DNA from 2 places in the Flavobacterium sp. MR2016-29 genome. Region 1 is predicted to be linked to the other one. Evidence: riboswitches for the same ligand, from Rfam matches in the RefSeq annotation. Region 1 holds a riboswitch; the other holds the start of a gene.
What was found. Region 1 has a riboswitch for S-adenosylmethionine ahead of IR010_RS15745 (alpha/beta fold hydrolase). Riboswitches for the same ligand answer to the same signal wherever they lie in the genome.

Region 1 (15,651 bases):
AATTGGAAAGATAAAAAGTTGTCTTTATTAAATAAAAAAACCGATTTCTGAAATTAGAAATCGGTTTTTTTTATGTTAATTGTATTGTAAATAATTGTCAAAAAATCTAACAATCGAAGTTAGTCTAAAAGCCTAACAATCTAAATTTACAATCCAAATTCAGCTTTTACTTTGTCAACAAAATCAAGTTTTTCCCAAGTAAACAATTCAACAGTTACTGTTTTTTCATGTCCGCCTGGAGCGAAGAAAGTTTTAGTAACAACTTCTGGTGTACGTCCCATGTGTCCGTAAGCAGCAGTTTCGCTGTAAATTGGGTTTCTTAATTTTAATCTTTGCTCAATAAAGTAAGGACGCATATCAAAAAGAGCTTCTACTTTTTTAGCGATTTCACCGTTTGTTAAGTTAACTTTAGAAGTTCCGTAAGTTTCAATGAAGATTCCCATTGGCTGAGCAACTCCAATTGCATAAGAAACTTGTACTAAGATTTCATCAGCAACACCTGCAGCAACTAAGTTTTTAGCGATATGACGTGTAGCATACGCAGCACTTCTATCTACTTTACTTGGATCTTTTCCTGAGAATGCACCACCACCGTGAGCACCTTTTCCACCGTAAGTATCAACAATAATTTTTCTTCCTGTTAAACCTGTATCTCCGTGAGGTCCTCCAATAACGAATTTTCCTGTTGGGTTAATGTGATAATTGATTTTATCATTGAATAAATGAGCGTGAGCTGGATTTTTAGCAATGATTCTTGGAATCAAGATTTCAACAATATCTTTTTTAATTTTAGCCAACATTGTAGCTTCTTCATCAAAATCATCATGTTGAGTAGAGATAACAATCGCATCGATACGAGTTGGCTTGTTATCGTCGCTGTATTCTAAAGTTACCTGAGACTTAGCATCTGGACGTAAATAAGTAATTTCCTTATTTTCGCGTCTTAAAATTGCTAATTCTTGTAATAATTTATGAGATAAATCAAGTGCTAGAGGCATGTAGTTTTCAGTTTCGTTAGTTGCGTAACCAAACATCATTCCTTGATCTCCTGCACCTTGCTCTTCTGGCTTAGCTCTGTCAACACCTTGGTTAATATCAGCTGATTGTTCGTGAATTGCTGATAAAATTCCACAAGAATTTGCCTCAAACATATACTCGCTTTTTGTATATCCGATTTTACGGATTACTTCGCGCGCAATTTGCTGCACATCTAGATAAGTATTCGATTTTACTTCACCTGCTAAAATTACCTGACCAGTTGTAACTAGAGTTTCACAAGCTACTTTTGAATCAGCGTCAAATGCCAAAAAGTTATCAATTAATGCATCCGAAATTTGATCTGCAACTTTGTCTGGATGCCCTTCACTAACAGATTCTGACGTAAATAAATAAGCCATAATAATTTATTAAATTAAAATTAAGCGAGGAGAAATAATTGCTAAAAAGGGCTAAAGGAGAGTTTCTGCTTTAGCATTTTTTACTGCTGAAAGTAATTCTTCAGCATTCATAACGAACCGTTTCATTATGAAGAGGTTGCAATCAGTTCAAATTTTTCCTCTGTATTCGCGTGCAAAGGTATAAAACCATTTTGATTTCCAAATTAAAGTTCTGCTTTTTTTAATTTTATAAGCATAAATTTAACAAAACATACTAAATTGATAGGGTAATAGAAATTATTTTCGATTTTCTTTGGTCAATTAAAAAATAGTTTGCAAATTTGCCTCATCTAATAAAAAGAAACAATGAAATTAACAATTTGCAATATGTCTTGTATGATGCCGGAATCTTCCGCAGAGACACTATTGTAGTTTGTTTTCAAAACATATTTATATAGAACCTCTGCATTTTGCAGAGGTTTTTTTTTATTCAAAAATGAAATAAAACTGAATTATTAAGCCTGCTATTTTTTTTGAATGAATAAAAAGCCTTTAAATGTTAAATTATAATTTTTGATTTGGTAGTTCAATAAATATTATTAAATTTATCCTATCAAATTAGTCGAGTTTAAAAAAGAATTAAAATAATAAAATGAAAACAATAGCTAAAAAAAGAATGATGTGTTGTGAGATGATGCAAATGTGCATCCCAATTAGCTGTTGCCAAAAGTGAAAGATAGAATCTTTGTTATAGTTAGAACTATAAGCCCTTTTGGTAGCCATCCGAAAGGGCTTTTTTTATTTCAACATTTTAAATTTTAAAACATGAATACATTAGATATAAATACAATCGCATTTCAGTACTTATTGAGAACAGATTCTCAAAAAAACCAAGATAAATTGGAAGAACCAACAAGTGAAGTTGGAAATTATGATCCTGAGAAAAATATAAAAGGTCAAAAATCTTTATTGTTTCATATGTATAATCTCGAAGAAGAAGATCTATATGTTAGATAATCTCAAATTTCAATTCAAAAATCATTTCAATAACAATATATAATAGTATTAACAGTATCTAAAACTAAGAAATCATGAGCACACAAAAATTCGCAACAAATGCACTACACGCAGGACACGACGTTACTAAAAATTCAGGAACTAGAGCAGTGCCAATTTACCAGACATCATCATACGTTTTTAATAATTCAGATCATGCCGCCAATTTATTTGGTCTTGCAGAAGCTGGATTTATTTATACGAGATTAAATAATCCAACAAACGATGTTTTAGAACAACGGCTTGCAGCGCTTGAAGGCGGTATTGGTGCGGTAGTTACGGCTTCTGGAGCTTCAGCAATTTCGACTACTTTTTTGACTTTGCTAAAAGCGGGTGATCATATTGTGGCTTCAAATAGTTTATATGGAGGAACTTATAATCTTTTAAAAGTAACTTTGCCTCGTTTAGGAATTACAACCACTTTTGTAGATCCTTCAAAACCCGAAAATTTTACAAAAGCAGCTAAAGAAAATACAAGAGCTTTCTTTGTTGAATCTTTAGGAAATCCGAAATTAGATGTTTTAGACTTGAAAGGAATTTCGGCGGAAGCCAAAAACTTTAAAGTACCGTTTATTGTAGACAATACGGTTGCTACTCCTTATTTATTGAATCCGATTGAGCACGGAGCCAATATTGTAATTCATTCCTTAACTAAATATATTTCCGGAAACGGAACTTCATTAGGTGGTGTTATTATTGATGCCGGAACTTTTGACTGGTCGAACGGAAAATTTCCTGAATTTACAGAACCTTCAGCAGGTTATCACGGATTAGTTTATCACGAAGCCTTAGGAAATGCTGCTTTTATTGCGAAAGCAAGAATCGAAGGTTTGCGTGATTTTGGTGCGGCTTTGAGTCCGTTTAATGCTTTTCAAATCATTCAGGGATTAGAAACTTTGCCAATCAGAATTAAGAAACACAGCGAAAATGCTTTGGCTTTAGCCGAATGGTTAGAGAAACAAGAAGAAGTAGTCTGGGTAAATTATCCGGGTTTAAAATCAAGTAAATATTACGATTTAGCACAGCAATATCTGCCAGAAGGTAAAAGCGGTATTATCACTTTTGGATTAAAAGGCGGTTTTGAAGCGGCTAAAAAAGTAGTAGATGAAACGAAATTATTTTCACTGTTGGCCAATATTGGCGATACAAAATCGCTAATTATTCATCCCGCAAGCACAACACACCAGCAATTGTCTGATGATGAACAATTAGAAACTGGAGTTTCAAAAGATTTGGTCCGACTTTCTGTAGGTATCGAAGATATTGAAGATTTAATTGCTGACCTGCAAACTGTTTTTGCAAGCGTTACACAATCGCAATACAGTATAAAAAATTAGGTTTTTTTGTTTTTTGTTTGAAAATTGCCTTTAGCAATGTGGTGTTGCTAGGGGTGATTTTTTATGAAAAAACGTTTAGCATAAATATTTCACCATAAGTACTATAAGTTCATTTTTAGTAAAGCGCATTGTATTACCGACACATTGAAATCCGCCTAAGTGTCAAATATTATAGATGAGATTATTAAATGAACTTATAGTATTTATATATGGAAAAAATTAAAAATTAAAATTATGTCAAAGCTTAAAATAAATATCATCCTTTTCGGAATTGGAAATATCGGAAGCACTTTAATCAATCAGATTATCGAAAGTCAGGAATTTTTTCTTCAAAGTAAAAATATCGATTTTCATTTTCCGATAATTACTAATTCTACGGTCGCTTTTTTCGAGAAAGAAGGCGTTGGATATGCTTGGGAAACCAATTTTAGAGAATTAGCTGTTCCTTTTAAAATAGAAGATATTGTTGAATTTGCAAAGGAAAACGAATTCGAAAATTTAATTGCAGTCGACGCTACCGCCAGCGACGAACTGATTGGGCATTACAACACATTGATTCAAAACGGCTTTAATATTGTAGCGGTAAACAAAAAAGCGAATACATTGCCACTTAGTCTTTATAAAGAAATAAGAGAGAATCTGAAAAAATACGACAAAGAGTTTTTGTATGAAACCTCGGTAGATACAGGTTTTCCCGTCTTGCAAACGATAAGAGATTTGTATTATTCGGGCGAAAAGATTACAAAAATCAGAGGTGTTTTTTCAGACAATCTGAGTTATGTTTTTAACCGATTTTCTTCTGAAGAAACTTCTTTTTCTTCTGTTTTAAAAGATGCTAGTCTGCTTGGTTTAATGCGTGCTACTTTCAAAGAAGATTTATCCGGAAACGATACGGCGAAAAAACTGCTTATTTTAACGAGGGAAATTGGGAAGGATTTTGAACTTTCAGATATAAAAATCAATTCTCTTATAAATCAAGAACATTTAGAGAAAAACGGAATACTTAATAAAGAAGCAATAGACCGATATTTTAAAATCGCAAAAATCACTCAAGCCGACAATCATGTTTTGAGATATGTAGGAGAATTTGATATTGAGCGAAATTTATTAGAAGTCAAATTAGTTTCAGAACCTATTACATCTGCAATCGGACAATTGAAAGGTTCAGATTCTATTTTTGAAATTTATACACAATCGTATTCGGCGGTTCCAATTGTAATTCAGAGCGCATCACCATGTAAGCAGGCTATTTCGAGAGGAATTATAACAGACATTTTAAAAGTAGCTGAAAAAATAAAAAATAAAGAAACGATTTGGCTGTAGTGGATTTATATTAGTTAGTTCTTTGATATTTTGAAACAGAAAAATTATGATTTTATTTGTAGGTTTAAGCTTATAAATAATAAAAATGACTTTTTGTAAGATGTTTTTTAACGTTTAAATCATGTTTTTTAACGTTTTTTGTAATTAATTGCTTGATAGTCACTTGGATTATTGAAAAAATATTCGCACATTTGTAATACCTAAAAACTACCAAAAACAAATTTAGTTATCTAATAATAGTTATGCAGATCGAATAAACAGTTGACTATAATATTATTTCTTAGATTTTTTGAAAAGAATAAAAAGTAAGAATGTGTCAAGAGTTTCGAGAAGCTTATTAAAAATATAAAAATGCAAAATTTTTTAAAAATAGCAAGTAAATCACAGATGAATAAATCCCTACAGATGAACATGAACAAGATGTTTAATGTCGCACTTATTTGTGTACGCGTCTGTTGATACTAAAAGTATATGTAAGTTTTAAAAACTTAAACCCTTTTGGTATTAAAACCCAAAAGGGTTTTTTTATTTCATCAGGTTACCATAACAAAAAAACAAAGAAAAAATAAAGATTATAAAACGCTAACAAACTTAAACTTAAATATTATGAGCACATTAAACTACATAACCAAAACGTTTTCTACATTGAAAAACTTAAGAACGAAAAGAAACAATCCGCCACCGCCAACAAATGAATTGATACATCCAAGATTTGGAATAACGGAAACGGATAAAAAAGAAATTAAAAAAGAACCAAATTCTTTATTGTTTTTGATGTATTCAAAAGAAAATGAAACACTTTTTATCTAACTCAAAAAGTATTATAAAATAAGGGTAAACCTGCTTAATTTTACTGAGCAAATTGTTCGGTAATTTTTTGCGTACATTAGTTTTGGTTTGAATTATGTTCAGCAAATTCCGGAATCAGTTTCGATAAAATTTGTTTGTTTAAGAAATTAGTAGTTAATTTGCACCTTTAAGTTCAAAAACGTATTGAAATGTTATAAAGAAAGGACGAGGGATTAGACCCGATGAATCCTTAGCAACCCTTCGCTAAAGCGAAGAAGGTGCTGCATTCTACCACGCCCAAACGTGGAAAGATAACAACAAGAATTTTTCTAGTTTCACTCTAGACTTTTCTTTCTAATATTTCCACATACAAATCAATTAATAAAAGATTTGAAATTGGAAAATATACCAAGTCCCATTATAATTCAAGATTTCATCACAGAAAGTGGTGCACTATATCCGTTAGTACCCTTAAGTTTTACACTTTCTGGTTTGCCGTTGCACAGTGCTCCAATCGTTTTGGTCAACCATGCCTTAACAGGAAACGCTCAGGTTACAGGCGAAAATGGGTGGTGGAACGACTTAATTGGCGACGGAAAAACAATTGATACAAGCAAGTACACCATTCTGGCATTTAATATTCCAGGAAACGGGAATGATTCGTTTATAGTTGAAAATTACCAAGATTTTACGGCTAGAGATGTTGCGCGCATTTTCATAAAAGGAGTTAAAGCTTTAAATATTGAGCAGTTGTTTGCTATAATCGGCGGTTCTGTGGGTGGCGGTATCGCTTGGGAAATCTTGGCTTTGGAACCCAACATTGCCGAAAATTTAATTCCGATTGCAACCGACTGGAAATCGACCGACTGGATGATTGCAAATTGCTTTTTACAGGAACAAATCCTGAACAATTCCTCTAAACCAATAGAAGATGCAAGAATTCATGCAATGTTGTGTTACCGTTCTCCTGAATCATTCAAAGAAAAATTTAAACGAACCATTAACCAAGATCTTTTGATTTTTAATATCGAAAGCTGGCTGGCGCATCATGGTAAAAAATTACAAAAAAGATATCAATTGTCATCTTATAAATTGATGAATCAATTGCTAAAAACCATAGACATAACTCGAAATAGTGATGATTTCGAAACCTTATTGTCGAAAACAACTGCATCGATTCATATTATCGGAATCAATTCGGATTTGTTTTTTACACCAAAAGAAAACCTGGAAACTTTTCAGGAATTAAAGAAATTTAAAGAAAATGTTTTTTACAGCGAAATAGATTCGGTTCACGGACATGACGCTTTTTTAATCGAGTACAAACAATTAGATCATTTACTTGCCGATATTTTTAAGGCAGAAACAATAGCAAAATAAAATGAAAATATTAAAATTTGGAGGTAAATCGTTATCAAACGGAGAAGGACTAAACAAAGTCGTTTCAATCATTTCAGATAAAGTAAATCAAGGCGAGCAAATTGCCGTTGTCGTTTCGGCACGCGGTAATGCGACAGACGAATTAGAAGACATTTTAAGAATTGCAGCTAAAAATGGAAATTACAAACCTTTGTTGGAAAGCTTTAAAGCCTATCAAATTTCAGATTTCCCGCAAGTCGATTTATCAGAAGAGTTTACTATTTTAGACAAACTTTTTGAAGGTGTAAGCTTAATTGGAGATTACAGCAATAAAATTAAAGATCAGATTTTATCAAAAGGAGAATTGCTTTCGGCTAAATTACTGACTTCAATTTTAGTTGAAAAAGGAATTCCTGCGAATTTTGTTGATACAAGAGAATTGCTCAAAACCGATTCGAAATTTGGCGACGCACAGCCTTTAGAACAGCTTTCTAAGAAAAATGTTATCAATTATTTCAAATTGCATAATGGTTCAACAGTAAACATCGTAACAGGTTTTATTGGTTCAAACAACAACAATGACACAACGACTTTAGGAAGAAACGGAAGTAATTATACGGCATCTTTAATTGCTAATTATTTAGATGCCGAAGAACTTCAAAATTTTACTCACGTTGACGGAATCTACACAGCAAATCCTGATTTAGTTGCCGATGCTAAAAAAATCGAATATTTGTCGTTTAACGAAGCGAACGAATTAGCGAATTTTGGAGCAACAATTTTGCATGCTAAAACGATAATTCCTTTGTTGGAAAAAAATATTCCGCTTCGTATTTTAAATACATTCAATCACGAAAACCGCGGTACTTTAATCACTTCAGATTCTGCTAAAGAAGGAATTAAAACGCTTTCTGTTTTAGAAAACGTTTCGTTAGTAAATCTTGAAGGCCGAGGATTACTTGGAAAAGCTGGAGTAGATGCCCGAATTTTTAAAGTAATGGGCGATCATAATATCAGCGTAAGTATTATTTCGCAAGGTTCTTCAGAAAGAGGAATCGGACTTGTTGTTGCTACTGATAAGGCTACAACTGCAATGGTTGAATTAGAGAAAGAATTCGAAAACGACTTTTATTCTAAAGACGTAAATCAGATTACAGTAACCGATAATGTTTCGGTAATTTCGATTATTGGCCAGGATTTAAGTACTTTTCATAAACCATACACTGCTTTAATCAAAAATAAAATTGTTCCGATATTATTCAACAACACTGTAACGGGTAAAAACGTGAGTTTGGTTGTTAAAAAAGAAGAATTAAACAAAGCCTTAAATGTTATTCACGGTGAAATCTTTGGTGTTTCTAAGAAAATAAACATCGCGATTTTTGGTCACGGATTAGTAGGCGGAACGTTAATCAATCAAATTTTAGAATCGGCTTCAGCTATCGAAAAACGTAAAGATGTTAAATTGAATGTTTTTGCAATTGCAAATTCTAAAAAACTGCTTTTAAACAAAAACGGTGTAACTTCAAGCTGGAAAAATGATATTGCAAGCAAAGGAGATGGTTATACTATTCAAGATATTATCGCTTATGCAAATGAATACCATTTAGAAAATTTAATTGCAATTGATAATACAGCAAGTGCAACTTTCGTTGAAAATTATATTCCGCTTATAGAAAGCAGTTTCGATTTGATTTCATCTAATAAAGTAGCGAATACTTTGAGTTATGGTTTTTATAAGGAAATAAGAAAATCTTTAGCAGAAAATCAAAAGAATTATTTGTACGAAACCAATGTTGGTGCAGGTTTGCCTTTAATTGATACTATTAAATTATTGCATCTTTCTGGTGAAAACATCACAAAAATTAAAGGCGTTTTCTCCGGAACATTGAGCTATTTATTCAATAATTTCTCTGCAAAAGATGTTCCGTTCAGCCAGATTTTGCAAGAAGCAATTGACAACGGATACACAGAACCAGACCCGCGTGAGGATTTATGCGGCAACGATGTGGGAAGAAAATTATTAATTCTGGCAAGAGAATTAGATTTGCAAAACGAGTTTGAAGAAATCTCAATTCAGAATCTTATTCCAGAACATTTACGTGATGGAAACGTTAGCGATTTCTTAACCAAATTAAAAGAATTTGACCCAATTTACGATAAAATAAAAGCCGATCAAAAACCAAATCACGTATTAAGATACATTGGCGAATTGTCTGGAGATTTACAAAATGATAAAGGAAATCTGGAAGTAAAATTAGTTTCTGTTCCTTCAGATACTGCTCTTGGCGGCTTAAAAGGTTCAGATTCTTTCTTCGAAATTTATACAGAATCGTATGGAGATCGCCCGATTGTTATTCAGGGAGCTGGTGCAGGTTCTGCTGTAACAGCAAGAGGCGTTTTTGGAGATATTTTAAGATTGTCGGATAAAGGATAATACGATTTTAGAGTGCAAATTTTAGACTTGAGATTTTAGATTTACAAGACTATAACAAAACAAAAAAATAACAACACAATGAAAGTAACTTTAAACAGAGTAAATGACGCATTTCATTTTAAAGTAAAAAATGAACGCGGACACGTAGTTGACGTTGACAGCAGAGCCGAATTCGGTGGAAGCGATTTAGGCGCCAGTCCGATGGAGCTTGTATTAATGGGCGTTGCAGGATGCAGTGCAATTGATATGATTTCGATTTTAAAAAAACAGCGTCAGGAAATTACTTCTTTTAATGCTGAGGTCGAAGGAACTCGCGTACAGGTTGACGAAGCAAAACCTTTTAAGGAAATCGATGTGATTTTCTATTTAGAAGGCGATATCATTCCTGAGAAAGCGCAGCGCGCCGCACAGCTTTCTTTCGAGAAATACTGCTCAGTTGCGAAAACTGTTGAACCAACAGCAACCATTAGCTACAAAGTTGTTTTAAACAACGAAATATTATAAGAATTAGTCAATTAGATAATGCTATAATTGAATAAGTGATTAGACTCGTTTTGGTTTAGATTTTAAGTTTGGTTTGAAATTGAAACTTGAAACCTCAAACCTGAAACAAAAAAAAATAACAACACAATGAATAAAGAAGAATTTGGTTTTGAAACTCAAGCCATAAGAACACAATTAGAAAGAACTCAGTATTTAGAGCATTCGGTGCCATTATACTTATCGTCAAGCTTTGTATTTGAAGATGCCGAAGATATGAGAGCTTCTTTTACAGAAGAAAAAGAAAGAAACATTTACAGCCGTTTCAGCAATCCTAATACAACAGAGTTTGTTGACAAAATTTGTAAAATGGAAGGTGCAGAAGCTGGTTATGCTTTCGCAACGGGAATGGCAGCAGTATATTCAACATTTGCGGCTTTGTTAAATGCTGGAGATCACATTGTTTCTGCAAGCAGCGTTTTTGGTTCTACGCATGCATTATTCGTTACTTATTTTCCAAAATGGAATATCGAAACTTCTTATTTTGAGATTAATAAGCCTGAAACGATCGAAGCTTTAATCAAACCAAACACGAAAATATTATACGCAGAATCGCCTACAAATCCTAGTGTCGATGTAATTGATTTGCAATTGTTAGGAGATATAGCGAAAAAACACAATTTGATTTTAATTATCGACAACTGTTTTGCAACGCCTTATATTCAACAGCCAATTAAATTTGGAGCGCATTTAGTCGTACATTCTGCAACTAAATTGATTGACGGTCAAGGCCGAGTTTTAGGTGGTGTTACAGTAGGAAGTGAAGATTTAATCAGACAGATTTATTTATTCTCAAGAAATACAGGTCCGGCTTTATCTCCGTTTAATGCCTGGGTTTTATCAAAAAGTTTAGAGACTTTGGTCATTCGTGTAGAAAGACACTGCGAAAATGCATTGAAAGTGGCTGAATTTTTAGAATCGCATCCAAATGTAAACAGTGTAAAATATCCGTTTTTGAAATCGCACCCACAATATGAAGTTGCGAAAAAACAAATGAAATTGGGCGGCAATATTATTGCTTTTGAAATTAAAGGAGGGATTGAAGCAGGAAGGAAATTTTTAAATAAAATAGAGCTTTGTTCATTATCAGCAAATATTGGCGATACAAGATCAATTGTAACGCATCCGGCATCGACAACACACAGTAAATTATCTGAAGAAGATCAATTGGCTGTTGGGATCACGCAAGGTTTAGTTCGTGTTTCTGTTGGTTTAGAAACTGTAGAAGATGTTATTGCTGACTTAAGACAAGCGCTGTCTTAAAATATTTAAGACTTTAGTTTTCAGGGCTTCGGTATCAGATTTTAAAACCTGAGATTTATCAAATAACGATTTTTGACTGTAAATTTAGTACTGTTAAAAATCGTTATTTTATTTTAGGTTATTTCAGTAAAAAGTATATTTTTGTTAATAGCGAAATCAAAAAGTATTCATAACCAAAAACTTAAACCCAACCACACATGAGTAATTCTACTTACATTTTAGATGAACATTTATTAGTATCAGGCGGAGCACGCTTTTTAAATTACATTATAGATCTTGTTTTTTTTCTATTTCTTTTCTTTGCAATCTTAGTTCTAATTGGCCTTATTAACGGATTATTTGGTTTAAACTCAGTTAGTCTTTGGCTTGACGGATTGGGCGATTTTGGATGGAATTTTCTTTTTATTTCAGGATCACTTATTTATTACAGTGTAATGGAAGGATTGTTTGGAAGATCTATAGGTAAATTTATTACAGGAACTATTGTAGTAGATGAAAATGGAGAAAAACCAAGTTTCGGAACTATTTTTAAAAGAAACTTATGCCGTTTTATTCCTTTTGATGCTCTTACTTTTTTAGGCGGTTCAAGAGGCTGGCATGATTCGATTTCTGATACGTATGTAGTAAGCAAAAAAGGTTTAGACGAAAGTGTGAAGTCATTTCATGAATTCAATTTAATTGGTGTTCAGGAAGTAAATTAGTTAAACTATACTAATTTAGTAGAATATACTTATCTAATCTGTTATTATTCTCGCTCAAAAATCATATTTTTGTTGCATAAAATATAAAGCATGTATGTTTTGTCTAAAATCTAACATACATGCTTCAATCTAAAATTTATATAAGTGCTTTCAAAGAAAACAAAATACGGAATTAAAGCTTTAACTTACTTAGCCAGACGCGAAAACAATGAACCAGTACAAATTGCTGAAATTGCCAGAAGCGAACATATTTCAATTAAGTTTTTAGAAAGTATCTTATTATTGCTTAGAAACTCTGGTTTTCTAGGCGCTAAAAAAGGAAAAGGCGGTGGTTATTACTTGATAAAAGATCCAAAAGATATCAGTATGGCCAAAGTTTATCGTATTCTCGAAGGTCCAATTGCGTTGCTTCCGTGTGCAAGTCACAATTTTTATGAAAAATGTGATGATTGTGATGACGAATCAACTTGCGCAGCAAGACGCTTAATGACTGAGGTTAGGGATAATACGCTTAAAATTCTCGAAAGTAATTCTCTCGCAGACATTGCTTTTTAATCGATAAAAATTATCAAAAAAAATTTTGAATTTAAAAAAAAGTGTTACTTTTGCAAAGTAATCTACTAAGCCGATAGGATAATGGATTTTAAAAATGAAAAAAAACATAGCAATATGGAGAAGGAACTGAAACTAAATAATGTTGGTATTAAGTCTGATACGTCAATAAAAGAAAAATTATGGGTTGCTATACCTATTATTTTATTGGTAGGCTTGTTATCTACGCTGATATACAATCATTATGCTGAATTTTCCTGGAACGGATTTGTAAGCGGTTTTAATCAAGAACTTCTTGTCTTTTTCTTAATTGGTGTTTTTGCACAATTAGTAGATGGTACATTAGGAATGGGGTATGGAGCAACTTCTACTTCATTTTTATTAGCATACGGAGTGCCGCCGGTAGTGAGCAGTACAGCAGTTCACGTTTCGGAAATGTTTACAACGGGTGCATCGGCGCTTTCACATCACCGTTTTGGAAATATTAATAAAAAACTGGTAAAGCATTTATTAATTCCAGGTGTGTTAGGTTCGATAACAGGAGCTTATTTATTATCTGATGTAATTAATGGAGAAATTATTAAACCATTTATTGCAGTTTACATGATTGTTTTGGCCATTATTATTATCAAAAAGGCACTCAAAAAGACAATTGTAAAGAAGAAAACTAAAAAATTAAGCATTTTAGCCCTTTTTGGAGGTTTTATGGATTCTGTTGGCGGTGGCGGCTGGGGACCAATCGTGACTTCAACATTATTAGGAAGAGGAAGAAATCCACGATATACAATTGGTTCAGTAAATGCGGCTGAGTTTGCAATTTCATTTGCAAGTGGTATAACATTTATGCTTTTTGGTGGTATTCATGGCTGGCAAGTAATCATTGGTTTGATTTTAGGAGGCGTAATAGCTGCTCCGTTAGCTGCTTTTTTGGTAAACAAGATTAAGAGAAAGCCAATGATGGTGGCGGTGGGGATTTTAATTATATTACTGAGTTTAAAAACATTATCAAAATTATTATAGTACGCTTAGGAAGGAGAATAATATGAATGCAAAAGATATAGAAGTATTATTAGATATAACAAAAGATTTTTCTCTTGAAGAAACTTTAAAATTTTTAGCTAATCAATACCCAGATAAGGTAATTTTTTCGACTTCGTTTGGTCAGGAAGATCAGGTAATTACAGATTTTATTGCAAAGAGCAATCAGGATATTACCATTTTTACACTTGACACAGGAAGATTATTTCAAGAAACTTATGATGTTTTTCATAAAACATTAAAAAAATATAAAAAACAGATTGAAGTTTATTTTCCAGAAGCAACAGCGGTGGAAAATTTATTGCAGCAAAAAGGGCCGAATAGTTTTTATGATTCGGTTGAAAATAGAAAAGAGTGCTGTTTTATTCGAAAAGTCGTTCCGCTTAGAAAAGCTTTGGCAGGAAACTCAGTTTGGATTACGGGTTTAAGAGCCGAACAATCAGAGAATAGAAACGATCTACAGTTGTTTGAATACGATGGAGGTTTTGAAATCATCAAATTCAACCCGTTATTAAAATGGACTTTAGAGGAAGTTGAAACTTATTTGCAAGAAAACAATGTTCCTCAAAATGTCTTGCATAAACAAGGTTTCGTAAGTATTGGATGCGCACCGTGCACTAGAGCAATCTTTCCGGGAGAAGATATCAGAGCCGGAAGATGGTGGTGGGAATCCAGTCATAAAGAATGTGGTTTGCATAGCGCTAAGAAAGAGTAAAGAAGCAAGAGGCAAGACTTCTGCAGAGGATAGAATAAAGTTTTTAGAAGAAAGAAGCAAGAGGCAAGACTTTTTTTAGAGAATAGAAAATAGATTATAGAATAAAGAGTGGAGATTTTAGATGAGGTGACAACTTGAAACCTGAAACCTAAAACTTGAAACTATCAAAATATCAAACAAAAAAACAATGAGTTCAGTATTAAAAACAAACGCTTTAGAGAGTGAAGCAATATACATTTTCAGAGAAGTAATTTCACAGTTTGACAAACCGGTTTTACTTTTTTCTGGAGGAAAAGATTCTATAACATTAGTGCGTTTGGCACAAAAAGCATTTTTTCCTGCAAAGATTCCATTTCCTCTTTTACACGTTGATACGGGACACAATTTTCCTGAAACAATTGCTTTCAGAGATAAATTAGTAGAAGAATTAGGTTTAGAGCTAATCGTTCGTAATGTTCAGGATGCTATTGATGAAGGAAAAGTGGTTGAAGAAACTGGTAAATATTCAAGCCGTAACAGCTTACAGACGACAACACTTTTAGATGCAATTGAAGAATTTAAGTTTGATGCTTGTATTGGCGGTGCACGTCGTGATGAAGAAAAAGCAAGAGCAAAGGAACGTATTTTTTCTGTTCGTGATGATTTCGGACAATGGGACGAAAAAAATCAGAGACCTGAGTTGTTTGATGTTTTAAACGGAAAAATAGAAAATGGACAAAACGTTCGTGTTTTCCCAATTTCAAACTGGACAGAATTAGATGTTTGGAGTTATATTGAAAAAGAACATATTGAAATTCCGTCAATCTATTTTTCACATAAAAGAAAAGTTTTTTTGAGAGACGGTTTAATCTGGTCGCATTCTCCTTATGTGTATCAGGAAGAAGACGAACAAATCGAAGAACGAATTGTTCGCTTCAGAACCGTTGGAGATATGAGTTGTACAGCCGCAGTTGAATCTTACGCAGCAACAATTCAGGAAGTCGTGGGAGAAATAAGAGAATCAACCATTTCTGAAAGAGGAGCCAGAATTGATGACAAACGTTCTGAAGCTGCAATGGAAAAGAGAAAACAACAAGGGTACTTTTAATTTTTTTAGTAAGAAGTTAAAAGTTAGATGTTAGAAGTTAACAACAGAAAGTAAAATTCAAAAAAACATACAGATTTA
Region 2 (15,651 bases), on a different contig from region 1:
AGATTCCACCATAATATTTAGGATAAGACGGACCATAATATTTTCTGTCTCCATTTCCTGTCTGAGCAAATCCTGTTGAAATTTTTCCGTCTCCGTTCGCATCTTCAAACTGTGCTATTCCTGCTGCGTTTACGCCTGTGAAATTGTATAAATATCTGCTGCTTAACGGATTTCCAACTACATAAGTTGTGTAATAACTAGAAGTTTCTATACCTGGAAATGACAATAATTTATTCGAGTTTTTAGAAATGTTGAATGAAGTTGTCCAGCTTAGGTTTTTCGTACGAATATTAGTTGTTCCTAATGTAAATTCCACTCCTTTATTTTCAACTTCAGCATTTAAATTGGCTTGATAAGAAGTAAATCCAGCTTGGGGGCTCAAAGTTGCGCTTACCAATTGATTTCCAGAAACGTTTCTGTAATATGCCGCACTGAATGAAATACGATCGTTAAGGAAACTTAAGTCAATTGCAGCTTCAAATTTCTTAGTAACTTCCCATTGAAAATTTGGATTAGCAATTCTAGTTGCAGACATAGCAGAGTTTCCTATTCCATACGTTGAAGTACTGTAAGTGTTAGCATATCCGTAATCTCCAATAGCATCGCTTCCAACTTCTCCGTAGCTTGAACGAAGTTTACCAAAACTAAGCCAAGTCCAAGAATCTCCTTTCAAGAAATCTTCTTCGGTAAAAATCCATGCACCTCCCACAGAACCAAAATTTCCGTAGCGGTTGTTGGCGCCAAAACGTGATGATCCATCTCTTCGATAATTTACATTCAGAATATATTTGTTTAAAATATTATAATTTACTCTGCTAAAAAGAGAAGCATATTTATATTCAGATGAACCATTGTAAATCGTTGCTGTCGTTGCAGTTCCTGTAATACCTATAAGATTGTCAGAGCTATACCCTGACGTATTTACATACGAAGGCATTTCAGATTTTCTGTTCTGCCAAGATCCACCTACTAAAGCCGTAAGATTACCTTTCCATAACGGAGTAGAATAATTTAATTGAGGATCAATACTAAAATTATTAGTATTATTAATTGAAACGGTGTACGATCTTGAAGTATTTAGCGAAATGTTATTGGCCGTATAATAAACATTATTCATTCCAGATGCCGGCAAAATTTGTTTTGACGTCATTTGCGCTCTTCCGTATCCTAAGTCTGTTTTAAAAGATAAGCCTTTTGCAATTTCAAACTGAACGCTGAAGCTTGTAATTAAATTGTTTCCTTTATCTTCAACTCTCCTGTCTAAAGCAGCAATTGGGTTTACATCGCTAAAATATGTTGGCGACCAATAATAGCTTCCGTCGGAATTGTAAATCGGGTGATTTGGAGCAGTATTAATAGCATAATTGGTAATATCGTAATAAGGCAATTTATTTTCATCAGTCGCAAATAATACTGAAGCTCCTAATTTCAGCTTTTTATTTAAAGTATAATGGTTGATATTAAAATTAGTAGAAAATTTATTATAACCAAAATCTCCCGGCAAAACAGTAGTTTCTTTATGGTAAGCACTGCTTAAAAGAAAATTGGTATTATCGCTGCCGCCTTTTAAACTTGCTGAAAAATCATTAAAATCAGCCGAACCGCCTATTAATTTCTGTTGCCAGTTTGTGTAAGCATTTTGGTCAAAAGCGGTTAAGGCGATGCCGTTACTAAAAGCACTTGGTGTCGCTTTGCCATTGGTTAATGCTGTTTGAAGCATGTTTAGATAAGTAGGAGTATCTAAAGTTTTTACCATATGTGCTACTTCTGAAATTCCAGAATTTGTATTTACAGTAAATACAGTTTTTCCAGATTCTCCTTTTTTAGTCGTAATAAGTACAACACCATTTGCACCTCTCGATCCGTAAATTGCAGTTGCATCTGCATCTTTAAGAATTTCGATGCTTTCGATATCATTTGGATTAATAATATTTAAAGGGCTGGTTGATTTTTGAGCGCCTCTAATTACTCGGTCTGATTGAACCTGCTCTTTGATATCGTCGCCGATATAAGGAACGCCATCAATTACATATAATGGCAAGTTGTCTCCTGCAATAGAGTTTGTACCACGAATACTGATATTCATATTGCTTCCTGCATAGCCAGAAGTCTGCGTTACAAAAACTCCGGGAGTTCTTCCCTGCAAACTCTGAAGAATGTTTGTTATAGGCTGTTTTTCAATATCTTCAGCAGTAATTTTTACAACAGATCCTGTAGAAGTTCTTTTTGTAGTGGTTCCGTATCCAATAATGACAACCTCATCTAATTTTGCTAAATCGGGCTGCATTTTGATTGTTATTGAAGTTTGATTTTCAACCGTAACTTCTTGGGTTTTATATCCAATATAAGATACTTTTAAGACATGTTTTCCTTTCGGCAAATTAATATAAAACTGTCCGTCAAAATCAGATATTCCTTGTTTGTTGCCACCAACAAGCGCAACGCTTACGCCGGGCAAAGGCAATCCGTTTTCATCTAAAATTTTACCAACAAGCGAATAATCAACTTCATTTGAATTTTCTGTTTTTGAAACTGTTGGAGCAGTTTTAGCAACTTCTTTTTTGTAAATCACAACATTTTTATCTACTTGTTTGTAGACCAAATTAGTGCCTTGAAGTACAGCGTCTAAGATATCACTAACAGTTCTGCGTCCTCTTGGTGTAGTAATTTTAGGAAAATCTTTTATGATTTGTGGCTGATAAGCAAACAGCAATCCAGTTTTATTTTCGATCGTTTTAAAAAGAGTCTTGATATCCTGATTATGAAGTTCAATATCTACAGATATAGATTCTAAATTCTGTCCGCTCATTTCGGTGGCAAAGACCATATGAGTACCACAGGTCAGTAAAAAGATGTGGAATAAGCTGATTCGCATGATCATAATTGTTTTTTTTGATAGGCGAAACAAAGAAGTGTTCTTTTCCCTATCAAACGTGGTTGTTTTACAGCGTAATTTCATAAATTTGCATGTTTTTTAATGGTTACTGGAATTAATTATTAAGAATCGTGGCCATCTGGTGTAGGAGCTAGATGGCTTTTTTTTGTTTAGTTTATAGGCTAGTTTTTTTAGGTTAATATTTTTTATCTATTTTTATTATTCACAGCCGTTTCCTTTCAGAACAACTGCGCCATTTTCGGTATAACGATATTCAGTTTCGATAACGCTGCAGATTACTTTTAAGATGTGATCAAGATCTTCATCATTAAGAAAACTTGCCGTAATTCTGCAATTTTTAATTTTTTCGTTAGATAATGTAATTGGCACTTTATATTTTTGAGAAATAAGCGAAATTGCCTCTTCCATGTTGATGTTGTCGAGAATTAAGTATTTGCTTTTCCATTCCATCACAATGACAGCATTCACTTGGTTTTGTTCGTACACAAGCGTATTTGTATTTACCTTAATCTGCTGATTAGGAGTAATTACGCCATATACTTTTTTAAGATCGCCAACCTGAACTTTACCGCGTTCTACAGTAACCTCAACTTCATCGGTATTGCTTTTGGCTTTAATATTAAATGCAGTTCCTAAAACTTGCGTTCTTACTTTTCCAGTATGAACGATAAAAGGTTTTTTCTCATTTCTTTGAATATCAAAATAAGCTTCTCCTGATAATGTCACTTCTCGAGTTTTAGTATCAAATTCATTTTGGTTGTATTCGATGCTGCTGTTGTCGTTTAAAAGTATGGTACTTCCATCTGGCAAATGTATAAGCTGTTTTCCGTGATACGCCAAAACTGGATTTACTTCTTCAGTCTCATTTCCTTTTGTTATAACAGGAACTGTTTTTTGGTTATAAACTAAAGCGTTTTTAACAGCAAAAAATATAAGAACAGTTGCTGCGATTGCAATTAAGGCACGTCTAATTTTTCTCGAATTTTCTTTTCTTGAAATCGGAATAACTTTAGTTTTTATATCAGATTCAGATTGCGAAAGGATAAATTGAAGGATATCGTCTCCCTTTTGTTTATCTAATTCCACATTATCGTTTTCTTTCAATAACAGCTGAATTTTTTCTTTTATGAAATCATCGTAAATTCCCTCTTGAATAATCTCCATCAGTTTTTTTTCTTCTGCCTCAGAGAGATTATTTTGAAGGTAATTTTCAAATAATTCTTCAAATACTTTTTTTTCCATTTATTTATAAATGTGAGTTAATACTAATTTATGGTAAGCTTGGGGGCTTTATTTTTTGAAAGAGCCATATTAAATTTAGGGGTAGCCTAAATAAATAATGATCTTTATTATAATGACGATTGAAAAATAGGGAGGGAGTAATCGAAAGTGAAAAAAATGTAAAAAAAAATAAATTTAGGTATAGTTCCTTGCTTATGGAAGAAGAATATAAAGCATCAAAAACAAAAGAATCGACATAAACATATTCATGTAAGGCGAAATTTTATGACGCACAAATTTTAATGCCAACGCCATATGTTTTTTTACCGTTTCTGTAGAAATTCCTAAATCTTCTCCAATTTTTTGGTGACTTAGTCCATCCCACTTGGCCATTTTGTAAATTTTTTGCTGTTGGAAAGGAAGCTGTTCTACAATTTGATTTAAAATAACATTATACTGATCGTCTTTTATAATCGTATCAGTATCGTTTGAAGAAGTATTAATGTGTTCAATTTCAGAAATTAAGGAAGTTTCTCTAGCTATTTTTTTAATCATATCGAAAATATGATTTCGAGATACAATAAAAAGATAATTTTCGATGCTGGCTATTTCGGCAAGGTTTTCATGATTTTGCCAAATTTTTAAAAATACATCTTGTACAGCTTCTTCTGCCAAAATTTTAGATTTTGTAATTTTTAAAGCTGTTGAAAAAACAATGTTTTTATATTGATTGTACAATTGTGTAAACGCCAGCTCGCTCCCTTGAGATAATTCATAGAGAAGTTTATTTTGCTCTGAACTGGAATTAATTGACATACTATAAACGTTTTATTCAATTTAGCAATATTATTTATTTTTTTTGAGACTTCAACAATAACTATCTATCAACAACTTCAGAAATGCTATTTTGATAATTTATGACTCTGATTATTGGAGTATTTAAAAAATAACTATTGTAATATTAAATAAGATTTAAATTGTGATTAACTCTGTTTTAAGTTTACATTATTGAATTGTAAGTTAACTCTTGTTTTAGTTGAGAAAAACAACAAGTTAGAGTTTTAAATTAATCGTTTTTTGAAGGATATTTATAAAATGATTCAAGTTTTTTATCTCTGACATTGTAATTTAAAAATGATTTAGAATCTAATTTACATTTGAAAGTTAATAAGATGAACAGTTTATTTAATAATACTTAATTGTTCAGTGATTTAATTTATTGATATTAAGTCTATAAAGTTCTTTTAAGATTTTATTTTTAAAATTTTAAAAAAAAACTTTTTTAAACTATACTAATTCTGTAGAATTTGTATATATTTGCATCAGCAAAGAAAATTTTGCATGACTTATCCAGAAAGACTGAGGGAGTAGGCCCTATGAAGTCTTAGCAACCTGTTGCCAAATAAGGTGCTAAATCCTTCCGCTTTGGCGGACAGATAAGAACGATTTCCTAAGAAAATCTGAATAAGCTCATTAATTATTTAAAACTTTTACAATTAAGATGAAGAATGAGCCATTATTTTTACAAGCTAGTCCCGAACACACTAAACTATCATTCACAGAAAACAAACTCATAGTTTTCCGAATGTGAAGCTGATAATTTTTAATCCCCTTTTTTCTGTTTTTACAACATTTGATAAAAGCCATTCCAAAAGTGACAGAAGAATTTTTTTGTCCAATTTTAAACTAAACGACAACAAATTATACTTAAAATTCAATTTAAAATCCAAACCAAATGAAAAAGATACTAATCGGTTTTGCTTTATTTCTTGGCTTTACCCAAACTCAGGCGCAAGAAAATAATTTACAATTAAAAGGAACTGTTATAGATACAGTAGCAAATTATGTTTACCTGCAAAAATTCCACAACAAAATGTTTACTACGATAGATTCAGTAAAAGTTGTAGACGGGAAATTTGCTTTCAAAACAAAAGTAAAAACTCCAGAACTTTATGGTTTAAGTGTTAATACAGAAAATTCGCCATTTTATATTTTCTTAGAAAAAGGTCCAATTACCGTAAAATTAAGTCCAAAGAAATATTACAGCGCTTCTGTGGTTGAGGGATCAGTTTCTCAGGAATTATTCGATGCTTATAGAAAAGAGAATGACATCGAAATCAGCAAATTTATTACAGAGCATCCAAATTCTATTGTTTCTGCCTATGTTTTATATCGAAATTGGTCGTACAGATTAACACCAGATCAAATTTTGGCAAATATAGCTTTGCTTGATAAAAGCCAGCAAAATACCACTTACGTGAAAGAACTAAAAGAACTTGTAACGGTTTTAAACGGATTACAGATTGGCAAAAAAGCACCAGATTTTACAGGTAAGAATCCTGAAGGAAAATCAGTTCAGCTTTCTGAAAATTTAAAAGGCTATACTTTAATCGATTTTTGGGCTTCATGGTGTGGACCATGCCGAAAAGAAAATCCAAATATTGTAGCTGCTTACAAAGAATTTCACGACAAAGGATTCAATATTGTGGGCGTTTCTTTGGATAAAAAGAAAGAAAACTGGGTAAAAGGAATTCAGGATGATGGTTTAAACTGGATTCAGGTTTCTGAATTAACCTTTTGGAACAGCACAATCGCTAAATTATATGGTGTAAGAGCAATTCCGGCTAATTATTTAATCGATTCAAAAGGAATTATTGTAGCAAGAAATCTTCGCGGAGAGGAACTTCAAACTACACTTAAAGCACTTTTAAATAAAAAGGTTTAATCATAAAAAGGAAATTTTCTAAGAGAAAAATAGATTAAAATTTAAATGATAAGGAAATGAATGCGATTGAGACAGAAACACAACAAATAGAATTAGAATGTTATTTTTCTAAATTTAGAGCAAATACAATTGGAGTTAATCATACTTTTAAATCGGTTTACGGCAAGCAAAAATTACTGTATGCAGATTGGGTTGCGAGCGGCAGATTATATGGTCCGATTGAAGATATCATGCTGACTAAAATAGGTCCGATGATTGCCAATACGCATTCATTTTCGAGTCAAACCGGAAAAACTTCAACGTATGCTTATCAGCATGCGAGAGAACTAATCAAAAAACATGTAAATGCCAATGCAACTGATGTTTTGGTAACTACAGGAACAGGAATGACGGCGGCTTTGTCTAAACTGCAGCGCTACATTTGTTTAAGAAAAACTGATACTACTGAAAACGAGAAAACAAAAAATGAAAATGAGCGTCCAGTTGTTTTTATTACGCATATGGAGCATCATTCGAATCAGGTTTCTTGGTACGAAACAATTGCCGATGTTGTGATTTTACCTCCAAATGAAGACAATTTGGCCGACCCTAAAATACTATCAGAAATCATAAAAAAATACGCAGACAGACCTTTAAAAATTGGTTCTTTTACTGCTTGCTCGAATGTTACAGGAATCATTACACCTTATCATGAACTGGCAAAAGTAATGCACGAAAATGGAGGTTTTTGCTTTGTAGATTTTGCTGCTTCTGCTCCGTATGTAGCAATAAATATGCATCCTGACGATCCAGAAGAACAATTAGATGCTGTTTTCTTTTCTCCGCATAAATTTTTAGGAGGTCCCGGAACTTGCGGTATTTTGGTTTTTAATGAACAATTATATAAATCTACTTATCCTGATAATCCTGGCGGAGGAAATGTAAAATGCACAAATCCGTGGGGAGGTTATTATTACAGTGATGTTATAGAAGTTAAAGAAGATGGCGGTACGCCTGGTTTTTTGCAAGTAATAAGAACAGCCTTGTCTTTAGAACTTAAAGATAAAATGGGAGTTCATAATATAAAAAAAAGAGACAAAGAATTACTTGATCTTTGTTATGAAGAATTGCAGAAAGTAGAGGGTTTGTCTCTTTTAGGTGATTTGGAAACAGAGCGAATTGGCTGTATTTCTTTTATAGTCGAAAATATTCACTATAACTTAATTGTCAGACTTTTAAATGATAGATTCGGAATTCAGGTACGTGGAGGGTGGTCGTGTGCAAGTACGTATGCACATTATTTATTTGATATTGATCAGAAAAAATCTGAAATAATAACAAATGAACTTCTTCAGAGAAATCAAACCAATAAGCCAGGATGGGTGCGTTTGTCATTGCATCCGATTATGACAAATGAAGAAGTTTTGTTTATTTGCGAAGCGATTAAAAAAGTAGTTTCAAATCATAAAGAATGGCAAAAAGATTATCGTTATAATCCTTCTACAAATGAATATGAAAGCAGTATTGAACAAGAAAATATTGCAGAAGATGTTAAAGAATGGTTTAAGCTGTAATGCTTAAACCAATTAACAAATAGATCATCAAGAACAAATTTTTTACAACATATAACGATTGGTCTTTTTTGAAAGATAAGAAAGTGCCCCTGTTGACCACAATGCTAAAAATATTAAAACAGGCTGAAAACACAATCTAATAAATCGAGATTGGTCTGTATCTAGTCCAAAGGCATCAGTTCCATTTAGATATTGAGCAATATTGCCTGGAAAAACCAAAACATAAAAAACAGCCAGTGCTATTCCAAATTCTATTTTGTATTTGGTTAAAAAAATCATTCCAATTCCGAGAATAATTTCTACAATTCCAGAGAGGATTACAACAAGATCTTTATCCAAAGGAATCCAATTTGGAACCTGAGCTTGAAAATCATCTCTTTGAAAAGTAAAATGTCCAATTGCGGCAGTTATCATAAAAATTCCCAGCAATATCCTGAAGAAATTTTGAGTTTTAGAAGTTTCAATAGTGCTCATAATAATGTTTTTTTAATAAATAAGTTTGTCAACCTATTGTTGAGTTTAATTTTTTAGTTCGATTTATTTAACAAGTTTTAAGCTCTCCAGCTGGTATACTTCTTTTCGAAGACCGCTACTAGAAAATCGATGATTTCTTTGATTAAAAATCAATTTAATATTCATCTTTTCGCAATAGCTTCTTCCTGTAAAGCTTACATCTTTATATTCATCGCCTAAAATACGAACATCAATAGGCAAAGCCTGAAGAATATCTTCGAGATCTTGTTCTGTCGTATATGGAATAATTTCATCTACAAATTTACAAGCTTTAAGCTGAATGTATCTTTCTACAACAGATTGTGTTGGTTTGTTTTTTTCAGGACGGTCTATCGTAGGGTCGGTTTGCAAACCTACGATTAGATAATCACAATGCATTTTTGCTTCCTCAAGCATACGCACATGGCCTGCATGAAGCAAGTCGAAAGCACTGAATGTAATTCCGGTTTTAGTTTTCTTTAGTTTCATTTTACATCTCATTAAATTGATTATCTAAAAAGGTTGAGTACAAAATCCATGATTTTGGTCGTGTTTTTAAATTTTGATGTTGCATTTTTAATAACTTCTAAATATTCGTGATGAGCAATTCTTTCGCCATTTGCATCCAAATCAAAAATTCCACAGTTAGAGTAGCTTTCTAAATTATCCCAATCTGGCCTGTCTGTAACTGGGTAAATACAAATACCGTTTAAATCAACTCCGTTTTCTTTGGCAATTAAAGATTGACTTATAATCTCTTCAATCCATTCTACTCGACCTGAGCCAAAATGACCTGTTTCAGAAATAAAAATCGGCTTTTTGTATCTTTCATGTGCCGCTTGCAGCAACTCAGAAAGTGGTGTTCTTTTTTGTTCTGTGTCTGGCCAATCCAGCGGTTCACTATTGGCTATCCATTGGCAGTTCCAATAATAATTAAAACCCAAAATATCCAGATAATCTTCAGATCCGCCAAGTTCAGGACACATTCTTCCGGCAATAATATCCATCGCCTGAAATTGATGTTCATTTAATTCAGATATATCCAAATTTTCCTGTTCATTCGCATGAATTTTCACTAACGGTTCTACCAAAATAATTACACATTCAGGATCAACAGTTTTTAAGGCTTTAATTCCAGAAATAGCCGCTTTACACAAATGATATTTAATATCCCATCCACTATTTACGGCAAATGGTACAGTACCCCGAACATCGCCAGAATGCCAAGACAAAAAGCTGATTTCATTAATTGGCACTACATATAATTCTTGAATGGAATTTTCATTATAAAAAGAAGCAAAAGCAACACACAAGGCGGTAAATCGGTCACAAAAATGCGGATGCGTTGGGTAAATATCGTCAGGGTAACCAAAGTGAATCAAATCCCAGATTTGCTGAATACCTATTTCTTCAGCCGCTTTCATACGGTTATACACTTCAGTGAAGTCAAAAAAACCAGGAGATTTTTCGACTTCACTCCAGCAAATTCCTTCACGTACTGTTTTTATTCCAATAGCATACAACGCTTCATAGTCTTCGTATACGCGAGTATCGTGCTGTGTTTCTTTAAGAAGATTTATTCTTTCGCCAGATCTATTAATATGATCTGCGCATTCAAAACCTCCCATGAAAAAGGTGTTAAAAAGTTTCATTTAGCCAGCAGTTTTATAATTCACTTTATTTTTATTCTCAAGAGTATCAAAAAGATCCAGTGCATTTTTAAACGCTTGATCCATGTTGAAATATTTATAGTTAGCCAATCTTCCAACGAAATGAACATCAATTAGTTTTTCAGCCTCAGCTTTGTATTTTGCGTAAATTTCTTGATTTCGCGGATTCGGAACAGGGTAATAAGGTTCTCCTTCATCTACCGTAAATTCTCTTACGACAGTTGTTTTGTCTGAAACTTGATTTCCAAAATGTTTATACTCGATTATTCTGGTAAAATCAACTTCGGTTCCAGGATAATTAACAACTGAATTTTCCTGAAATAATGCCGCATCAAAAGTTTCACTAACAAAATTGATAGAACGGTATTCTAATTTTTCTGTCATACTGTGCTTAAAATCAAAAAAGCGATCAACAGGTCCGGTATAAAATAATTTTTCGTAGCCTTTATATTCCTCTTTTACATCAAAATAATCGGTTTCCAGTAAAATTTCAATGTTTGGATGGCTCAATATGTTTTCGAATAATTGTGTGTAGCCGCCTTTTGGCAAAGCCTGATATTTGTCAGAAAAATAACGGTCATCGTAATTATGACGAACAGGAATACGTTCTAAAACAGAAGCATCTAATTCAGCAGGATATTTGTCCCATTGTTTTTTGGTGTAATGCTTAAACATTTTTTCATAAAGTACAGGGCCAACACGATTTAAAACTGCTTCTTCGCCATTTGAAGGTTTTTCGATAGGAGTTCGGTTTTGTTCAAGCCAATTTCCCATCTCTTCTTCAGACTCGATTTTGGTTTCAAACAATTGGTTTACAGTGGTAATGTTTACCGGAATCGGAACAGTTTTTTCATCAACTCTTGCAATTACTTTATGTTCCCAAGGATACCATTCTGAAAATTGGTTGACATATTCCCAAACCGATTCTTCATTGGTATGAAACAAATGAGCTCCATATTTTGAGACCAAAATGCCATTGTCATCAATATAATCATAGCAGTTTCCTGCAATGTGATTTCGTTTTTCAATAATTAAAACTTTTTTGCCTATTGAGGCGTATTTTTCTGCAAGAACGGCACCAGATATGCCGGCTCCGATTATTAGTATGTTTATATGCTTCATTTTGTAAATTCTTTAATAATGGATTGCATTTTTTCTGCAGTAGCATCCCATGAAGTGTTTTTTAGTATTTCATGATATTTTGCCTGCAAGGATGAAGTGGCTCTTTTATCAAATAAAGAAGTAATTGCATCAGTAAATTTGTCCGCATTTTCTACAAGGCTTACACAATTGCTGTAATCGCGTTCGACATCGTGAATTTTTGTAGATATAATAGGTTTTCCAGCCGCCATATATTCTAATGTTTTGGTTGGGCTGATGTATTTTGTAGCATCATTTATAGCAAAAGGCATCATAGCAATGTCAAAAGCTTTTAAATAGTTTGGCAATTCATTGTAAGATTTCATTCCCAAATAATAAATATTTTCTTCTCTTGGAAGATCAGATTCGTCAATTTTAGCTAGCGGGCCAATCATTACGAAGAAAACTTTAGGCAGTTTTTTTGCTGTTTCTTCTATTAATTTCAAATCAATACGTTCATCTATAACTCCAAAATAACCTACAATAGGGGTGTCAATATTTGCAATGTCTTGTGGAATTTCGATTCCGTTTAACGCTTGTGCAAAATGTTTTTCGTCAACAGAACTCGGAAAACAATATACATTAGAGTGCGATTGTTTTTTAGATTCGTATAACGATTTTCCTCCTGTAAATACGATATCAGCATTAGCCATTAGGTATTTTTCCTGATGAATTAAATACTCTGGAGCACCTTTAAACAATGAAAGTTCATCCATACAATCATAAACTACAGTTTCGAATTCAAAGAAATCTAATAAAGGAGTAAACGAAGCCGAATAAAACCATCCAATACTTGGATTACTGTTTTTTATATAGTCAGGCAATATTTTAGCAATCGATTCGATGTCTTTTACTTTTGGCTGTAAAACATGAAGATTGTCATTTACAACAGTAAGATTTGCAGTATTTTCTTCTTTGCTGTCATAGCTTATTGGTTCCTCAATCAATAAAACTTTCATATTATCTGACATTCTGCTGATAATATGCTGCGGGCGCTGATAAACAAATTGCCATCTTAAGTGGCAAAAAACGATCATATCGTAATTTTGAGCAGTTTCATTATTTGCAGAAACTATTTTGTTTTCATTTTTTTTTGGGTCTTTTAAATTTGTTAGCATGACATTCTATTTGTTTGATTAGAATAAGGGTTTTAGATAATTAGCTTTAGTTAGTTCTGATTAACTATTAGAAAAAGCTAACCAAAAGTAGATAGGATATACACTATTAAATTATATGATTATCTAAGTTTGTTATAGAATTAATACATTGTTAACTCCTGATTACTAAAGGTTTAAATAATGTAATCTTAACTGATAATCCTATAAGAACTTAGGTCGATTGTGATTATACATTTGACAAACAAATTTTAAAACTATAATCATGAAAGATTCAAACACAAAAACCGCAACTAAAAAGGCAACAGGTACAACTGCTGCAAAATCATCAAAAACTACAACTTCAAAAACGGCAACGTCAAAAACGGCTGCACCAAAAGGTACTGTAAAAGCTAAATCTTCAGCAGCTGAAGGGTTAAGAGAATTATTTGTAGATTCATTAAAAGATATCTACTGGGCAGAAAAAGCTTTGACAAAAGCATTACCTAAAATGGCAAAAAATGCAACATCACAAAATCTTATTGATGCCATCAACGATCACCTTACTGTAACTGAAGGACAGGTAACTCGTTTAGAGCAAGTTTTTGCTTCTGTAGGAGAAAAAGCATCAGCTAAAAAATGCGATGCAATGGATGGCCTTATTAAAGAGGGTGAAGGAATTATGGAAGAAACAGAATTAGGTGCTGTTCGTGATGCTGGAATTATTGCAGCGTCTCAAAAAATTGAGCACTACGAAATTGCTACTTATGGAACTTTAGCTGCATTTGCTAAAACTTTAGGAGAAGATGAAGCTGTTGAATTATTAGTTCAAACTTTGAACGAAGAAAAAGAAGCAGACATTACACTAACTGAAGCAGCATACAATACAATTAATTTTGATGCTACAGAAGAAGAATAGTCGAAAACTCTTCTACCTAAAAAAACCTGCAATTTTAAATTGCAGGTTTTTTTATGTTTAGAAATAAAATTAATTGTAACTTGTTAATATTGTAGTAGTTATAAATAATAATGTAACTAATAACGAATGAATCCGTTTAATTTAGTGCTATTACAAACTATAAAAACATTATTATGAAAACGCTATTCAAAACCAAAATGGCACTTTTAATTGTCGTAGCTGGCCTTGCATTTTCCTGCAAAAAAAATGAAACCGCTCCAGCCGATAATTATACAAACGAAGCAGATACTGCGGTAACAACGGTTGACAGTATTGGACCAAATGCTGATACTACAAATGTAAATGCAAGTACAACAGGAACAACTGGCGCGACTGGAGAAGGTTCAACCGGTTCTGGCTCTGCAGGAACAACTCAAAAAGGGAATAACTCTGTTCGAACAGATTCTTTAACTTCAAAGAAAGCAAGTAATTAGAGGTTGATTTTATTGAAACAAAAAAACCTGCGACGAAATGCGGCGCAGGTTTTTGGTTTTATATATTTAGTCTGTTAGTGTGACTCTAGATACGATTTAAAATTTGTAATATCATCTTTTACCAATTTTTCAAAATATGGATTTAAAAGTTTTGCAGCGCTTTCGCCAGCAATTCCAAGTGGTGCTTGATACGAAATGGTTACATCAATTTCTGTCGCATTTCCTTTTGATTTAAATGTTACTTTTCCAACATTTTTGACTGCTGCTTCTTCTAAAGATTGCCAGCTCAAGAATTTTTCTTTTTCATCTTTAATGATTTCGGCTTTCCAGCTTATTTTTCCAATGCCACCAGGACCTTTTGCCGTCCATTTTGATACAGTAAAGTTTATAGGCTGCACAGATTCTAGATGATTCATGAATTTTGGCAGATTTTCGACATCACGCCAAAAAGCATATACTTCGCTTACAGGCTTATTGATTACACTGTTTACACGAATATTAATATTTGAAGCTTTGTCATTTTTTAAATGGTCTACGGCATCATAAACGGGGCAATATCCAGAAAGACCTCGTAATAACATTGATCCTCCAGTACCAATTTTAGTAATGTTTTTTTTCTCTGCAGCTAGACCTTTGTATAATAAATAAGAACCGCTTGTAATCATTGCAATTCTTTCTAAAGCAGATACATTAGTTTTAAGTTTAGACGTTTTTTGTTTTTGTGAATTTATCGGAGATGCAATTTGTGTTTCCATGATTTCTTTTTTTATGAATAATTGATGTTGAATTAATTATAAGAATTCAAAACTAGTATTTATAGCCTGTTAAAAATTACAGCTTTAGCTTCATATTTTATATGATTGCCAGTGGTTTTTTATATAAGAATTTACTTTAATATTATAAGCCTAAACACTTTTATAGTAGTTAATTAGCTATTATTAATTTTAAAAAGTAACATTATGAAAGCAGCCGTAATTCATGGTCCCGGATCTGTAAAATACGACACAGTCGATGATCCAAAAATTAAAGAGAAAGATGATATAATTTTAAAAGTAACCTCAACAGCGATCTGCGGTTCTGATCTGCATATTTATTCTGGAGGGTTGCCTCAGCCTAGACCAATGGTTTTAGGGCATGAGTTTATGGGAATAATAGAAGAAGTTGGTGCTGGGGTAACGCATCTTAAAAGAGGAGACCGCGTTGTAGTGCCGTTTCCTATTGCGTGTGGCAACTGTTTTTTTTGTAATCACGATGTTCCAGGAAATTGCGAGCATAGCAATCCAGAACATTACGGACCAGAAGGCGGTATATTGACAGAAAAGGGCGGTGCTCTTTTTGGATATACAGATTTATATGGTGGTTATGACGGAGGACAGGCACAATATGTTCGCGTTCCTTATGCGAATTTTGGACCAAGAGCAGTTCCGGATGATTTAACAGATGAGCAATTGCTTTTTTTAACCGATAT

Region 2: linked by a shared signal. The riboswitch ahead of IR010_RS16615 (TlpA disulfide reductase family protein) and the one ahead of IR010_RS15745 (alpha/beta fold hydrolase) in region 1 are both predicted to bind S-adenosylmethionine.

What each region holds. Positions count from the first base shown of each region.
Region 1 is NZ_JADKPU010000007.1:173,360-189,010, reverse strand. Features, by position in the region: gene IR010_RS15775 (M28 family peptidase) at 1-14, shown strand, start outside; gene metK (methionine adenosyltransferase) at 147-1,397, opposite strand; gene IR010_RS15765 (hypothetical protein) at 2,202-2,393, shown strand; gene IR010_RS15760 (O-acetylhomoserine aminocarboxypropyltransferase/cysteine synthase family protein) at 2,468-3,769, shown strand; gene IR010_RS15755 (aspartate kinase) at 4,004-5,092, shown strand; gene IR010_RS15750 (hypothetical protein) at 5,699-5,902, shown strand; SAM riboswitch class I at 6,091-6,199, shown strand; gene IR010_RS15745 (alpha/beta fold hydrolase) at 6,272-7,261, shown strand; gene thrA (bifunctional aspartate kinase/homoserine dehydrogenase I) at 7,263-9,677, shown strand; gene IR010_RS15735 (OsmC family protein) at 9,756-10,181, shown strand; gene IR010_RS15730 (trans-sulfuration enzyme family protein) at 10,308-11,480, shown strand; gene IR010_RS15725 (RDD family protein) at 11,678-12,181, shown strand; gene IR010_RS15720 (RrF2 family transcriptional regulator) at 12,326-12,736, shown strand; gene IR010_RS15715 (sulfite exporter TauE/SafE family protein) at 12,851-13,753, shown strand; gene IR010_RS15710 (phosphoadenylyl-sulfate reductase) at 13,776-14,486, shown strand; gene cysD (sulfate adenylyltransferase subunit CysD) at 14,674-15,573, shown strand.
Region 2 is NZ_JADKPU010000008.1:125,222-140,872, forward strand. Features, by position in the region: gene IR010_RS16600 (TonB-dependent receptor) at 1-2,881, opposite strand, end outside; gene IR010_RS16605 (FecR family protein) at 3,095-4,138, opposite strand; gene IR010_RS16610 (RNA polymerase sigma factor) at 4,331-4,933, opposite strand; SAM riboswitch class I at 5,461-5,560, shown strand; gene IR010_RS16615 (TlpA disulfide reductase family protein) at 5,853-6,842, shown strand; gene IR010_RS16620 (aminotransferase class V-fold PLP-dependent enzyme) at 6,899-8,395, shown strand; gene IR010_RS16625 (hypothetical protein) at 8,438-8,869, opposite strand; gene IR010_RS16630 (adenylyltransferase/cytidyltransferase family protein) at 8,933-9,376, opposite strand; gene IR010_RS16635 (hypothetical protein) at 9,397-10,539, opposite strand; gene glf (UDP-galactopyranose mutase) at 10,540-11,679, opposite strand; gene IR010_RS16645 (glycosyltransferase) at 11,676-12,815, opposite strand; gene IR010_RS16650 (ferritin-like domain-containing protein) at 13,078-13,710, shown strand; gene IR010_RS16655 (hypothetical protein) at 13,884-14,183, shown strand; gene IR010_RS16660 (SRPBCC family protein) at 14,258-14,938, opposite strand; gene IR010_RS16665 (zinc-dependent alcohol dehydrogenase) at 15,143-15,651, shown strand, end outside.